4 regions of the Pseudomonas sp. FA117 genome follow, and region 2 is predicted to be linked to each of the others. Evidence: riboswitches for the same ligand, from Rfam matches in the RefSeq annotation. Region 2 holds a riboswitch; each other region holds the start of a gene.
What was found. Region 2 has a riboswitch for cobalamin ahead of AC1TXO_RS13915 (CbtB domain-containing protein). Riboswitches for the same ligand answer to the same signal wherever they lie in the genome.
Positions count from the first base shown of each region.

Region 1: another riboswitch for cobalamin. It lies ahead of cobW (cobalamin biosynthesis protein CobW); the one in region 2 lies ahead of AC1TXO_RS13915 (CbtB domain-containing protein).
Region 3: another riboswitch for cobalamin. It lies ahead of cobO (cob(I)yrinic acid a,c-diamide adenosyltransferase); the one in region 2 lies ahead of AC1TXO_RS13915 (CbtB domain-containing protein).
Region 4: another riboswitch for cobalamin. It lies ahead of AC1TXO_RS12440 (ABC transporter ATP-binding protein); the one in region 2 lies ahead of AC1TXO_RS13915 (CbtB domain-containing protein).

Region 1 covers NZ_CM170675.1:2,403,401-2,406,673, forward strand. The annotation lists gene AC1TXO_RS11130 (LysR substrate-binding domain-containing protein) at 15-896, shown strand; cobalamin riboswitch at 943-1,140, shown strand; gene cobW (cobalamin biosynthesis protein CobW) at 1,236-2,303, shown strand; gene cobN (cobaltochelatase subunit CobN) at 2,307-3,273, shown strand, end outside.
Region 2 covers NZ_CM170675.1:3,026,877-3,030,149, reverse strand. The annotation lists gene AC1TXO_RS13925 (cobalamin biosynthesis protein) at 25-417, opposite strand; gene AC1TXO_RS13920 (CbtA family protein) at 417-1,109, opposite strand; gene AC1TXO_RS13915 (CbtB domain-containing protein) at 1,120-1,305, opposite strand; cobalamin riboswitch at 1,404-1,624, opposite strand; gene AC1TXO_RS13910 (hypothetical protein) at 1,791-2,522, shown strand; gene AC1TXO_RS13905 (alpha/beta hydrolase) at 2,535-3,273, opposite strand, start outside.
Region 3 covers NZ_CM170675.1:1,498,027-1,501,299, reverse strand. The annotation lists gene AC1TXO_RS07085 (cobyrinic acid a,c-diamide synthase CobB) at 1-615, opposite strand, end outside; gene cobO (cob(I)yrinic acid a,c-diamide adenosyltransferase) at 612-1,223, opposite strand; cobalamin riboswitch at 1,369-1,590, opposite strand; gene AC1TXO_RS07075 (hypothetical protein) at 1,728-2,306, shown strand; gene AC1TXO_RS07070 (C40 family peptidase) at 2,350-2,886, opposite strand; gene AC1TXO_RS07065 (C40 family peptidase) at 3,022-3,273, opposite strand, start outside.
Region 4 covers NZ_CM170675.1:2,714,268-2,717,540, forward strand. The annotation lists gene AC1TXO_RS12435 (ABC transporter substrate-binding protein) at 1-844, opposite strand, end outside; gene AC1TXO_RS12440 (ABC transporter ATP-binding protein) at 841-1,617, opposite strand; cobalamin riboswitch at 1,726-1,932, opposite strand; gene AC1TXO_RS12445 (hypothetical protein) at 1,981-2,151, opposite strand; gene AC1TXO_RS12450 (efflux transporter outer membrane subunit) at 2,316-3,273, opposite strand, start outside.

The DNA.
Region 1 (3,273 bases), 620 kb from region 2:
AATCCAATACCCTCATGTCCATCAGCGTAAAACCGAATAGGGCCCTGTTCGACCTCGACCTGCTGCGCGCCATCGTCGTGGTCGCCGACTGCGGCAGTTTCACCACGGCCGCGGCGCGCCTGCATTCGACCCAGTCGACCATCAGCCAGAAGGTACGCCGCCTGGAAGAGATGGTTGGCCATCGCTTGCTGGTGCGCGGCAACCGCGACGTGCTGCCGACCGACGCTGGCCAGACCCTGCTTGGCTATGCCCGGCACATGCTGGCGCTGAACGACCAGATGCTCGAGGCGCTGGCCGGGGCGATGGTCGGCGTCACCGTCCGCCTGGGCGTGCCCGAGGACTTCGTCGGCGGACGCACCACCAACGCGCTGTCGGCCTTCAGCCGCCTGCACCCGCAGGTCAAGCTGGAGGTCACCAGCGGCCTGTGCCGCGACCTGAGCCAGGCATACGACAACGGTGAACTCGACCTGGTGCTGCTCAAGCAGCGGCGTAACAGCCGCGAAGGTGTGTCCTGCTGGCCGGAGCGCCTGCAGTGGATCGACAGCCTGCGCATGCCGGCCTTCGAACTGGACCCGGTGCCGCTGGTGACCTTCCCGCCGCGCGGCCTGTATCGCGAAGACATGATCCACGCCATCGAGGGCATGGGCCGGCGCTGGCGCATCAGCTTCACCAGCTCCAGCCTGTCCGGCATCCAGGCGGCAGTGGCCGACGGCATGGGCGTCAGCCTGCTGCCGCCGCGTGCCGCCACCGGCGAGCACCGCGTGCTGGGTGCGAGCGAGGGTTTGCCCGAGGTGGACAGCTATGAAATCGTCATCGTCCACCGGCCCAGCGCCGATGCGATGGTCAAGGCCCTGGCCCAGGTGCTGACCGAACTGCTCGCCGGGGATGGCATCTGACGCGCTCCGATCGGCGTCAGACGGTTGACCACCTGCGCACCACTGCGTAGCCTTGCCGCTTCGAGGTTCTCCGGCCCGGCCGGAGCTAAGACGGGAACGCGGTACAAGCCGCGGCTGCCCCCGCAACTGTAGGCACTGAACAGGTTCGACACTGCCACTGCGCGCCCGCGCGGGAAGGCGCCGACCTGACGACTCGACATCGTGCAGTGCAAGCCAGGAGACCTGCCTCGCAACGTTTTCGACCTTCAACCGGGCGGGGTGATCCGGTGGCGAACGAGCCCGGCCGGCTGCGGTTGTCGTCCCGCATGCCCGCACCACTGCTGCCAAGGGCATCGCCACATGAAAACACTGGCCAAACTTCCCGTCACCATCGTCACCGGCTTCCTCGGCTCGGGCAAGACCACCTTGCTCCGGCACATGCTCGACAACGCCCAGGGCCGCCGCATCGCAGTCATCGTCAACGAGTTCGGCGAGCTGGGCATCGACGGCGAAATCCTCAAGCAGTGCAGCATCGGTTGCACCGAGGAAGAGGCCAACGGCCGGGTCTACGAACTGGCCAACGGCTGCCTGTGCTGCACCGTGCAGGAAGAGTTCTTCCCGGTGATGCGCGAGCTGGTAGCCCGTCGCGGCGACCTCGACCACATCCTCATCGAAACCAGCGGCCTGGCCCTGCCCAAACCTCTGGTACAGGCCTTCCAGTGGCCGGAAATCCGCAACGCCTGCACCGTCGATGCGGTGATCACCGTGGTCGACAGCCCGGCCGTGGCCGCCGGCACCTTCGCCGCCTATCCGGACCAGGTCGACGCCCAGCGCAAGCTGGACCCGAACCTGGATCACGAATCGCCATTGCACGAGCTGTTCGCCGACCAGTTGGCCAGTGCCGACCTGGTGGTGCTGAACAAGGCGGACCTGATCGACGCCGAGGGCCTGGCCAAGGTTCGCGCCGAAGTGGCCGAAGAACTGCCGCCGGCGGTCAAGGTGATCGAGGCCAGCAGTGGCCGCCTGCCGCTGGACGTGTTGCTGGGCGTGGGCGCCGAATCCGAGGTGCACATCGACGGTCGCCGCACCCACCACGATTCGCATCACGACGGCGACGACCATGACGACCACGATCATGACGCCTTCGATTCGATCTCCATCGACCTGCCCGAAGCCGATGAAAGTCTGCTGCTCGACGCCCTGACCCAGTTGGTCACCGAGTTCGGCATCCTGCGTGCCAAGGGCTTCGCTGCAATCCCCGGCAAGCCGATGCGCCTGCTGATCCAGGGCGTGGGTACCCGTTTCGACAAGCACTTCGACCGCGCCTGGCGCAGCGACGAGCCGCGCATCACCCGTCTGGTGCTGATCGGCCAGGACCTCGATGCCACCCAGCTGGAAGCGCGCCTGCGCCAGGCCTTGGGCGCCTGACCGATGCACCTGCTGCGGACCCAGCCCGGCGGCTTCGTGCCGGACGACAGCATTGCCGACCTCGGCCAGACACCCGCCGAGCTGGTGATCCTCTGCAGCGGCGACTCCCACCTGGCACTGCTCGCCGAAACCGCCGAGCAGTTGCCGGACGATTTCCCCAGCCTGCGCCTGGCCAACCCCATGCAGGTGCAGAACCATGCCTCGGTCGACCTGTACATCGATGAGGTGCTACGCCACGCCAAGGTCATCCTGGTGTCGCTGCACGGCGGTGTCGGCTACTGGCGCTATGGCGTCGAGCAACTGGTCGAGCTGGCTGCACGCGGCGTGCAGCTGATTCTGGTGCCCGGCGACGACCGCCCCGACCCCGAGCTGACGCAACTGGGCACGGTGCCGGCCGAGCAGGCCGAGCGGCTCTGGCATTTCCTGCGCCAGGGCGGCAAGGCCAACGCCGTCAACCTGTTCAAGTGCCTGGCCAGCCAGTGGCTGGGGCGTGACTATGCCTGGGACGAACCGCAGCCGTTGCCGCGCACCAGCGTCTACCACCCCGGCAAGCCCGCTGCGCAGCTCGAGGACTGGTATCCCGAGTGGCACCCGGAGCACCCGGTGGCGCCGCTGCTGTTCTACCGTTCGCACCTGCAGGCGGCCAATACCGCGTTCATCGACGTGTTCTGCCAGCGCCTGCAGGCGGCCGGGCTGAACCCGCTGCCGATTGCAGTCGCCAGCCTCAAGGAGGCCGCTTGCCTGGAGCAGGTCGAAGCCTGGCTCGACGAGGTGGGCGCCGAGGTGGTGATCAACACCACAGGCTTCGCCCTGTCCAGCCCCGAGCGCCCCAACCTGCGCCCGCTGCGCCGCGACGTGCCGGTGCTGCAGGCGATCTGCGCCCAGGACAACCAGCCCGGCTGGGAGGCCAGCGAGCAGGGCCTCGGCGCCCGTGACCTGGCGATGCACATCGTCTTGCCGGAACTGGACG
Region 2 (3,273 bases):
GTCCTTGAAATGAATGGAACGCGATTATCCGCTGCACGCCAGCGCAAGGGTAGCGCTGTCGAGCACTTGCCGGCTGACCCGCAGAACGGGATCCGCGTGCCGGTCGCCGGCCGCTGCCAGCGCGGCACTTTCGGCCACGCCCCAGCAGCCGGTGGCTTCGAAGGCAATCGCGGAGCGGTGGCTGAGTCGGGGAAGGTAGGGCTGTAGCTGCAAGGCCGAGTAGAACACCAGGGGTAGTCCGAGTCGTTCGGCCAACTGCCGCAACCCTGGCTCGTCGGCCTTAAGATCGATACTGGCAATACCTCGCAGCTCTGCCAGCGCCAGGCCGTTGTCGGCCAGGGTGCGCCGCAACAGGGTGTCCAGCACCTGCAGCGGACACCCTCGACGGCAACCGAAACCGGCGTACAGCGCCGTCATCAGGCCTGCGCGGATCGGCGGTAGAGCCAGGCGCTGATCAGGCCCAGGGCCACCCAGAACGCGGCATTGGTCAGCCAGGAGGCGACCTTGAACTGTGCCTCAAGCGCTTCGGGCGCCAGGCTTTCGTGGACTTCGGGCTGAGGTGCGCCGATCAGGTGAGGCACCACCAGCAACGCTGCGCCCAGCACCTTGAGCAACCAGTGGCGGGCGAACACCAGCAGTGCCAGGCCCACGGCGGTGGCGGCAGCGGTGCCGATCCACCAGGTCTGGCGCTGGGCCAGGTCGGCAGCGGCGGTGCCGGGCAGTTCCGGTGGCAGGCCCAGGGTTGGCGCCAGGCAGAACACTGCGAAGCCGCCCAGGCCCCACAGCGCGCCAGTGCTGACCCGTCCAGGCTCGCGCAGGCTGTACAGCGCCGCAAGAATCAGGGCAAAGCCGACCGCCACCACCAGGTTGCCGCCCGTGGTCGACAGCACGCGCTGCCAGCCGTCTTCCGGCGACCAGGCTTCTTCACTGTGTTCATGGCCTGCGCCGGCTTCGCCGCCGGCATGTTCGTGCTGTTCGGCCGGCGCGGCGTTCTCGTAGGTTTCAGCCTGCAGAATCAGCGGCGCGACCCAGAAGCTTTGCAGCAGGGTCAGCAACAGGGCGGCCAGCAGACCGCTGAAGCCCGCGGTTCGGGCAATACGCTTGATCATTGCTGGGCACTCAGTGGCAAGGGAAGGCGGCGCTGTGGCGCGTGTCGTGGGCCGCGTTGTGCACGGCCTCCAGGTGCGAGAACCCGGCGAAGTACACCAGGCACAGGCCCAGCAGGCTGGCGCCGACCGCGACCACGAGGCGCTGGCTGAGGCTGACGGGAGTGGCGATGCTGTGTTTGGCGCTGGTGACGGACATGACGCATTCCTCTGCTTTTTTTTCATGGCGACAGGAAGCGCGGCGACCCCGGACGAACATCGCCCGGGGTCAGCAACAGCGCCCGCCCACCGCGGGGTGTGATCAAGGTACGTCGGGCCGGTCTCCGGGCTGACGAGCAGGAGCGGGGCTCCCGGTGTGGCGTCACCTTCCCATGCCGTACTGCCGACACAGTGGATCAGACGCGCGCTCGCTTACCGTTGCGGGGGCAGCACCGGACTTGTCCGGCCCATGACTGGACCTGGACGCACCGGTTTCCCGTTTCACCCCTGTGCGGGGCACCCTACGTAATGTATTAGCAAATCACGGCCGTGTTTGGCCGTCAATTCTTGTTACGAAATGCTCGGCAAGTGCGGCGCGGTGCCCGCTTTGCGCGGTTCGCCGCACTTTTTCCGATTCCCAGGCTCTATCCATGGCCAGGCTGCGCCGATCACCGGCCCGGCCACTGACCCCGGATCCCGGAGCAGATGCCCGTTTCTGTCTTTCATCGCTGCACCCGCCTGTTGCTTGCGGGTGTCATGACCGGCCTGTGCGCCTGTACCGCGCAGGATGGCCGCGACCTGTTCACGCAGTTGGGCAATGGCCAGCCGAGCGAGTTGTTCCAGACCAGCGTCGACCGCATGGCGACCCTGTCGATGCGTGACAACCTGCAGAGCCTGTACCTGCTGATGAACAAGCTGTACCTGCGCAATCCCAACCAGTGGAGGCAGTCCGGCTACCTGGATGCCGCCACCGCCGAACGGCAGATCCGCCAAGCCATCGAGCAGCGCCAGCCGCTGCCGCAATTGGGCGAGCGCCGCGACCTGGCAGCCTTGAGCTATGCCTTGAGCCCGGAGTTTCGTGGCGACCGGGTCGGGGCGTTCATCTATGCCATCGGCAGCATGCTGGTCACCGCCCATGGCGGTCGTACCGAGTTCTACATGACCGACGCCATCGATCCGTTGTTCGTCAACAACGCTGCGCGCAACATCGAGAAGGCCACCTGGATGCTCAGCCAGCGCCAGGACGCCAACGGCGTTTTGCTGCTGTTCTCCAACGAAATCTCCGAGGAAGGCAGCAATCTGAGCTTCGCGGTCGAATTCGGCAAGATCGTCGCGCGCCTGGACCTGCTGGCGCAGATGCTCGACGAGCGCTACCGGCGTATCGGCCTCAACTATGCGCAAAGCCTGTTGTTGATGAACTTCCTGCCGGTGCAGTGAGTGTCGGCACGCTCAGAGCAACGCCTCGATTGCCCGCCGGTAGCGCTGACCCGCCAGGCTCATGCTGTTGTTGTGGGTGGCCCCGGGCACCAGCAGCAGGGTCTTGGGCTCCTGCGCGGCGTCGAACAGCGCCTGACTGAAACGTGGCGGGACGAAGCGATCATCCTGGCCGTGCACCAACAGCAGCGGCAGGCCGACCTCGGCGATCTTGCCCAGCGAGTCGAACTTCTGCGACAGCAGCCAGCGCACCGGCAGCGAGGTGTCGGCCACTGCGGTGGCAACGTCGCCAAGGGAGGTGAAGGTCGACTCCAGGATCAGCCCGCGCGCGGGGACCGGCTGGCCATCCTCACGCGCATGGCGGCTCAGTTCCGAGGCCAGTTCCACCGCCACCGCACCGCCCAGCGAATGGCCGAAGATCAGGCGTTTGCCCGCTACCGGCTGCAGCTGGGCGAAGCGCTCCCAGGCGATGCGTGCATCTTCGTAGACCGTGGCCTCGGACGGCAGGTCGCCCCGACTCTGGCCAAAGCCGCGGTAGTCCACGGCGAGCACCGAATAGCCCATGGCATGCAGTTGCTCGATGCGGAACAACTGGCCGGTGAGGTTCCAGCGCACGCCGTGCAGGTAGAGAATCGCCGGGGCATCGGCGCGCCTGGCCGGCCACCACCAGGCGTGCAGGCTCTGGCCGTCGGTGAAGCTGCGCGGGCGCAGGTCCAGTTCCTGCACCTCGGCCGGCAATCCGCGGAACCAGCTG
Region 3 (3,273 bases), 1.5 Mb from region 2:
GTCGAGGCGGGCGTCGAGGTCGTTCAGTTCGCTGGCCTGGACCAGCCCCAGGTGGCGGCTGGGCAGCTCGATGCCGCGTTCGCGCGACAACCCACCGTACCAACGCAGGCCTTCGGTCAGGCTGCCTTCGAGCAGCTGCGCATGGCGCAGGCTGCCGACCCGGTTGGCCAGCACGCCGGCAAACGGCAGGTCGGCCTGGTAGCGCGCCAGCCCCAGGGCCAGGGCGCCAAAGGTCTGGGCCATGGCCGTGCCGTCGATCACCGCCAGCACCGGCACGCCGAAATGCCGCGCAAGGTCGGCGCTCGACGGCGTGCCGTCGAACAGGCCCATGACGCCTTCGATCAGGATCAGGTCGGCTTCGGCAGCGGCCTCCCACAACAGGCGACGGCTTTCCTGCTCGCCGATCATCCACATGTCCAGCTGGTACACCGGCGCACCGCTGGCGCGCTCGAGAATCATCGGGTCGAGAAAATCAGGCCCGCACTTGAACACCCGGACCTTGCGCCCGAGGTTGCGGTGCAGGCGCGCCAGGGCGGCGGTGACGGTGGTCTTGCCCTGGCCGGATGCCGGCGCGGCAATCAGCACCGCCGGGCAGTGACGTGAGGCTCGAGTCACAGTTCGACGCCCTTCTGCGCACGGATGCCCGCCTGGAAGGCGTGCTTGAGCATGCCCATCTCGGTGACGGTGTCGGCCAGTTCGACCATTTCCGGCTTGGCCCCGCGACCGGTGACGATCACATGCTGCATCGGCGGGCGCGCCTGGATGTCCGAAAGCACCTGGTCGAGGTCGAGGTAGCCGTGCTTGAGAGCGATGTTCAGTTCATCGAGTACCACGAACTGTACCGAAGGATCCTGCAGCAACTGGCGAGAGACTGCCCAGGCCGCTTCTGCAGCGGCGATGTCGCGCTGGCGGTCCTGGGTTTCCCAGGTAAAGCCTTCGCCCATCACGTGATAGCGCACTTCATCGGGGAAGCGGCGGAAGAACAGTTCTTCGCCGGTGCTGTTGCGCCCCTTGATGAACTGCACCACCCCGCACTGCATGCCATGCCCGAGCGCGCGGGCGAGCATGCCGAAGGCCGAGCTGCTCTTGCCCTTGCCATTGCCGGTCAGCACCAGCAGCAGGCCGCATTCGTTGGGGGAATTGGCGATACGTTCGTCGATGATCGCCTTCTTGCGCTGCATGCGCGCCAGGTGGCGTTCGTCGCGTTCGGTGGATTCGCTCATCAGGGGTTCTCCGCAGGCTGTCGACGCGCCGGTGGGGCACTCGCGGGCGGGCACCAGGCAACGACAGATAAACAAGGCAGGCAAGCGAAGGGCGCGCGCAGGGGCCGTGGCAATAGCACGGGTCAGCGCGCATCACCCTCCGTGATGCCGTTGGCAGTGACAGGCCGGTCTCCGGGCTCGTGAGCCGGGCCCTGGCCCGAAACCGCGCGCCTTCCCGGGGGACGAATGCCCCAGTGGCCCTGCGCGATCTTGACTCACCTACCGTTGCGGGGGCAGCGCCGGATTCGCGCCTTGCTGGCGCCCACCGGCTTCCCAGTTTCACCCTGACGGAGCCGATCCGCAGAGCACCTGAAACACGCCGCGAAGGTTAGAGGGTTGCACCGGGAGCGTCAATTGAACACCGACGATGAACGGTTGATGTGGATGCTTGTCTCACTATCGAAGCAGTGATATCACATAGCCATCACCCAGCTGCACGCGACCATAATAAAAGGAGAGCGCGTCATGCAAGGCTTGATCATCCACAACCCGCACCTGGAATTCCTGCGTCCGGCCCTGGAACGCTGGGTCGACTGCATCGACCGTTTCAACCAGATCCATGGCGACGGCGATGCGCCCTACTGGCATGGCGCCCAGGCCAATGCCGGGATCCTCGCCGCCGCAGCCTGGCAGGCCGAGCTGGTGGCGCTGCAGCACTACCAGAGCAAGAAGCAGCGTGACGAAGGCGAGCGCGAGGGGCGCTGCGATCTGTCGATTGCCGGCGCCGAACACTCCATTCATCTGCACACCGAGCAGCGCTGGCCAAAGATTGCCCGCCTGGACCTGGCGGGCGCCCTGCAGGAGAGCGCGACCTTGGCGCGGCTGACCGCCTACCCCAGCCAGCTGAAGGCCGGAGCGCTGTTCGTCAGCCCATGGAAGGCGGGACAGCATGCCAGCCCGGAGGAATTGCAGGATCTGGTCGATGACTTGAACAAGCACACAGCCTGCGCAATTGCCTGGTACTTCCCGTATGCGTACCGCAAGTTGCATAACGAGTCAGGGCAGTATCATCCAGGGGTGGCGTTGTTGCTCAAGCAGGCTTGAGTACAGGGCTCGGGGGCTGCTGCGCAGCCCTTTCCCGACACCATCAGGGGTTCTGCGCGAGATGCCCCGGCGCCAACACCCGCTTGGCCTGCAGGTACGCCTTGGACCAGTAGCTGTTCGACAGGTAGTCGAGCCGCACGGTACCGCCGGTGGACGGCGCATGCACGAAGCGCCCCTCCCCCACGTAGATCCCCGCATGGCTCACCTGCGAGCCGCCGCCGGTGGCGAAGAACACCAGGTCACCGGACTGCAGTGAATTGATGTCAACGCTCGGGGCACGCATGACGATCATCTCGCGGGTCGAGCGCGGCAGGTTGATGTTCGCCGCACCGCGGTACACATAGCCGATCAGCCCGCTGCAATCGAACCCCGAATCCGGCGTGTTGCCGCCCCAACGGTACGGCGTGCCGACCAGGCCGATGGCACGGATCAGCACGTCGTCCGCCACAGGCGAAGATGAAGGCTGGTCGATGAAGGTGACCTGCGGCTTGACCACAGGGGCCGGAGCCGGAGCACGGCTGGAACAGGCGGCGAGCAGTGCCGCGAGGGAAAGGAGTGCGAAGCGCGTCAGCATCGTCATGGGTCAGAACCTGTCTGAGACCAATCGGCCGCAGCCGAAAAAAGAGTTAAGGATTTAGATTAGACGCTATTCGTAAATGCGCACGGCGGCTAGCTTTTCAGCTACGCCGCCGTGCGAGGATACAGCATTTTGATATCAGTTGCGCGACAGGGTGGTGGTCGGCGCCATGGCCAAGGCACGCTTGGCTTCGATGAAGGTCTTGCTCCAGTAACGGTCATCGAGGTTGTCGATGCGCACGCCACCGCTGCGGCGGCTGCTGGAGTGGATGAACTGGTTGTCGCCCAGGTAGATGCCGGCGTGGCTGACGCGGCCGCGACCGTTGGTGCTGAAGAACAGCAGGTCACCCGGCTTGAGCTTGTTGCGTGCAACCTTGGGGGCGTCGACGTT
Region 4 (3,273 bases), 310 kb from region 2:
TCGCCTCGACGCTGCCCAGCGCCGGGTGCTGCAGGAGGAAATCACGTTTCTGCTGCCACGAAGTCGGGCCGTAGTCGACGATGACGATCACCTCCGGGTCGCGCTCCACCACGCTTTCCCAGTTGACCTGGGTCCAGCTGGCGCTCACGTCGCTCATCACATTGTCACCACCGGCAGCGCTGATCAGAGCCTGCGGCATGCCCAGGCGCCCCGAGGTGGTGGGGCGGTCTTCGCCGCTGTCGTAGAGGAACACCCGTGGCCGTTGCCCGGCCTGGGCCACTTGCGCCGCGACCCGTTCGACCCGCTGGCGCAGCTGGCTGACCAGCACGCTGGCGCGCTCGCGCACATCGAATATCCGACCCAGGTTGTCCAGGTCGCGGTACAGGTCTTCGAGGCTGGCCTGGCGCTGCGGCATGATCCACGAGCACGACTCGCTCAGCTCGTACACCGGGATACCGAATGGCGCCAGGGTCTGGGGCGTGACCGGGCCGCCGATGCGCATGCCATAGCTCCAGCCGGCCAGGAAAAAGTCGGCATCGGCATCGAGCAGGTTCTCCACAGACACATAGCGCGGTGCCAGCTCCGGCAGGCCTGCCAGCGCCTCGCGCAGGCTCGGGTCGAGGGTCTTCCAGCCGCTGATGCCGCTGTAGCCGGCCATGTGATCGCGCAGGCCCAGGGCCAGGAGCATGCCGGTGAGGTTGATGTCGTGGCTGACGGCGTGCTGCGGCGCGTGGGTGAAGGTCACGTCACGGTCGCAACTGCGTACGGTCAGCGGGTAGCTTTCGGCCTGGGCGAACAGGGGCAGGGCGCTGAGCAGGGCCAGGCAGGTGAGCAGCGGTTTCATGCGGGGCTGATCCAGGTAATGCGTGGATGGGAGGCCAGCGGGTGGCGGTCGACCAGGGCCTGCACGCCGAACACCTCGGCCAGGCATTGCTCGGTCAGCACCTGCTCCGGCGTGCCATGGGTGACGATGCGGCCGCCGTCGATCACGTACAGGCGGTCACAGAAGGCGGCTGCCAGGTTCAGGTCGTGGAAGCTGGCCAGCAGGCTCAGGCCGGTACCGCGCAGTTGCTGCAGCAGGGCCAGCTGGAAGCGGGGGTCGAGATGGTTGGTCGGCTCGTCGAGAATCAGCAGGCGCGGCTCCTGGACCAGCGCCCGGGCCAGCAGCACGCGCTGCTTTTCGCCGCCCGACAGGCAGACGAACGCATCCAGGGCGCGGGGCAGCAGGCCGAGCCTGGCCAGGGTGTCGTCGATCAGGCCCGGGTCGCCGTCGCCGTCGAACCAGCCCAGGTGCGGCGTGCGGCCCATGGCCACGACATCGCGCACGGTCAGGCCGAAGTCCTCGGGAAATTCCTGCAGCATCACCGCGATACGCTGCGCTACCCAGCGTGGGTTGCGTTGCCAGATGTCTTCGCCATCGAGCTGGACCTGGCCAGCGTGCGGGCGATTGAAGCGGTAGGCACAGCGCAGCAGGCTGGTCTTGCCGCTGCCGTTTGGGCCGATCAGGCCGACGAACTCGCCGGCGCCGATCTGCAGGTCGATGTTCTCGAGCAGGGCGCGCCCACCGCTGTGCGGCGACCAGTGCAGGCCTTGGATATGCAGGGTGGGGCGTGACATGAGCGGACCGTCGCAGGGTGAGTGAAACCCGAACGGTGGATGCGCGTGGAGGCGTCGCGCAGGCAAGGCTGCCGCGAAGACCGGCCCACGCCCGCCCACCGCGGGTGTTGCCAACTGCAGTGACAGGCCGGTCTCCGGGCTTGCGAGGGGCGTGAGGCACTCACCTTCCCATGCCGCAGGCACAGTGGTGTATCGAATGCGTCGCTCGCTTACCGTTGCGGGGGCAGCGCCGGACTGGTCGCACTGGGCGAGGCACCGGCTTCCCGTTTAATCCCCGACACGGCGGTCGTGGACACCTGAAACAAGGGGCGCATCTGAGCATTTATGGGCAGGGGAGTCAACCGCGGCCCGGGCCGCAGGCGCTCAGGCACCGGACTCCGGATCGCTGGCCGGCACGCCGGGGCGATTGTCTTCATCCTCGTTGAGGTCAGGGTCCACGTCCGGGTCATCGACGCGGTCGTTGCGGGGCTCAGGCTCGAGCTCGGGCCAGTCGCTCTGAGCGTCGCCGCCGCCCATCCAGTGCTTTTCGTTCATGACGTCCACCCTCGCTGGGTTGAAAAAAGGCCCACCCGCAGGCGGGCCAACACAGGAGTGAGGGGCCGCCCTTGGGCAAGCCCTCATTATCTGGGAGTGGCTGTCGAGCCAGTGCGGTCCATGCAACTGACGTCAGTGCCGACCGACGGTTGCGCAAGCGGGCTTCATGGATGGGGCGCCCAACCGCCGCCGAGGGCGGCGTACAGGTTGACCTCGGCGAGCAACTGGGCCAGCCGGTCGTTGATCAGCCCCTGCTGGGCGCTGAACAGCGAGCGCTGGGCGTCGAGGAAGGTCAGGCTGCTGTCGACGCCGATGCGATAGCGGTTGCGGGCCAGGTCGTAGTAACGCTGGGTCGAATCCACCAGGTCACGCTGGGCCAGCAACTGGCGCTGGTAGGTCGCCCGCGCGGCAAGCCCGTCGGAGACTTCCTGGAAGGCCACCTGGATCGATTTTTCATAGCGCGCGACCTCGATCTGCTTTTGCAGGCGTGCGTAATCGAGGCTGGCACGCAGGCTGCCGGCTGTGAACAGCGGCAGGTTGATCTGTGGCTGGAACAGCCAGGTGCCGCTGCCGCCGTCGAACAGGCCGGACAGCTCGCGGCTGCTGCTGCCGGCATTGGCGGTCAGGCTGATGCTGGGAAAGAACGCTGCCCGGGCTGCGCCGATGTCGGCGTTGGCAGCGCGCAGCTGGTACTCGGCTTCGAGGATGTCGGGGCGACGCTGCAGCAGTGCCGAGGGCAAGCCGGCCGGCAGGCCGATCATCTGCTGCGCCGCCAGCGGCAGGCCTGGGTTGCCCTCGTCCAGGGGCACACCGACCAGCAGGGTGAGCTGGTTGATGTCCTGGGCCACCTGGCGCTGATAGCGGGCGACGGCGGCGCGGGCGCTGTCGACGCTGGTCTGCGCCTGGATCTGTTGCAGCGCTGACGCGGTGCCGGCGCGGCGCTGGCCTTGGGTCAGGCGCAGGCTCTGCTGGTCGGCGGCAAGGGTCTGGCGCGACAGTTCGAGCAGTTCGAGGTCGGCGCGCCAGGTCAGGTAGCCACTGGCGACACTGGCCACCAGGCCCAACTGCACGCTGCGCTGCGCCTGTTCGCTGGGCAGGTAGGTGAGCAGGGCCTTGTCGCTG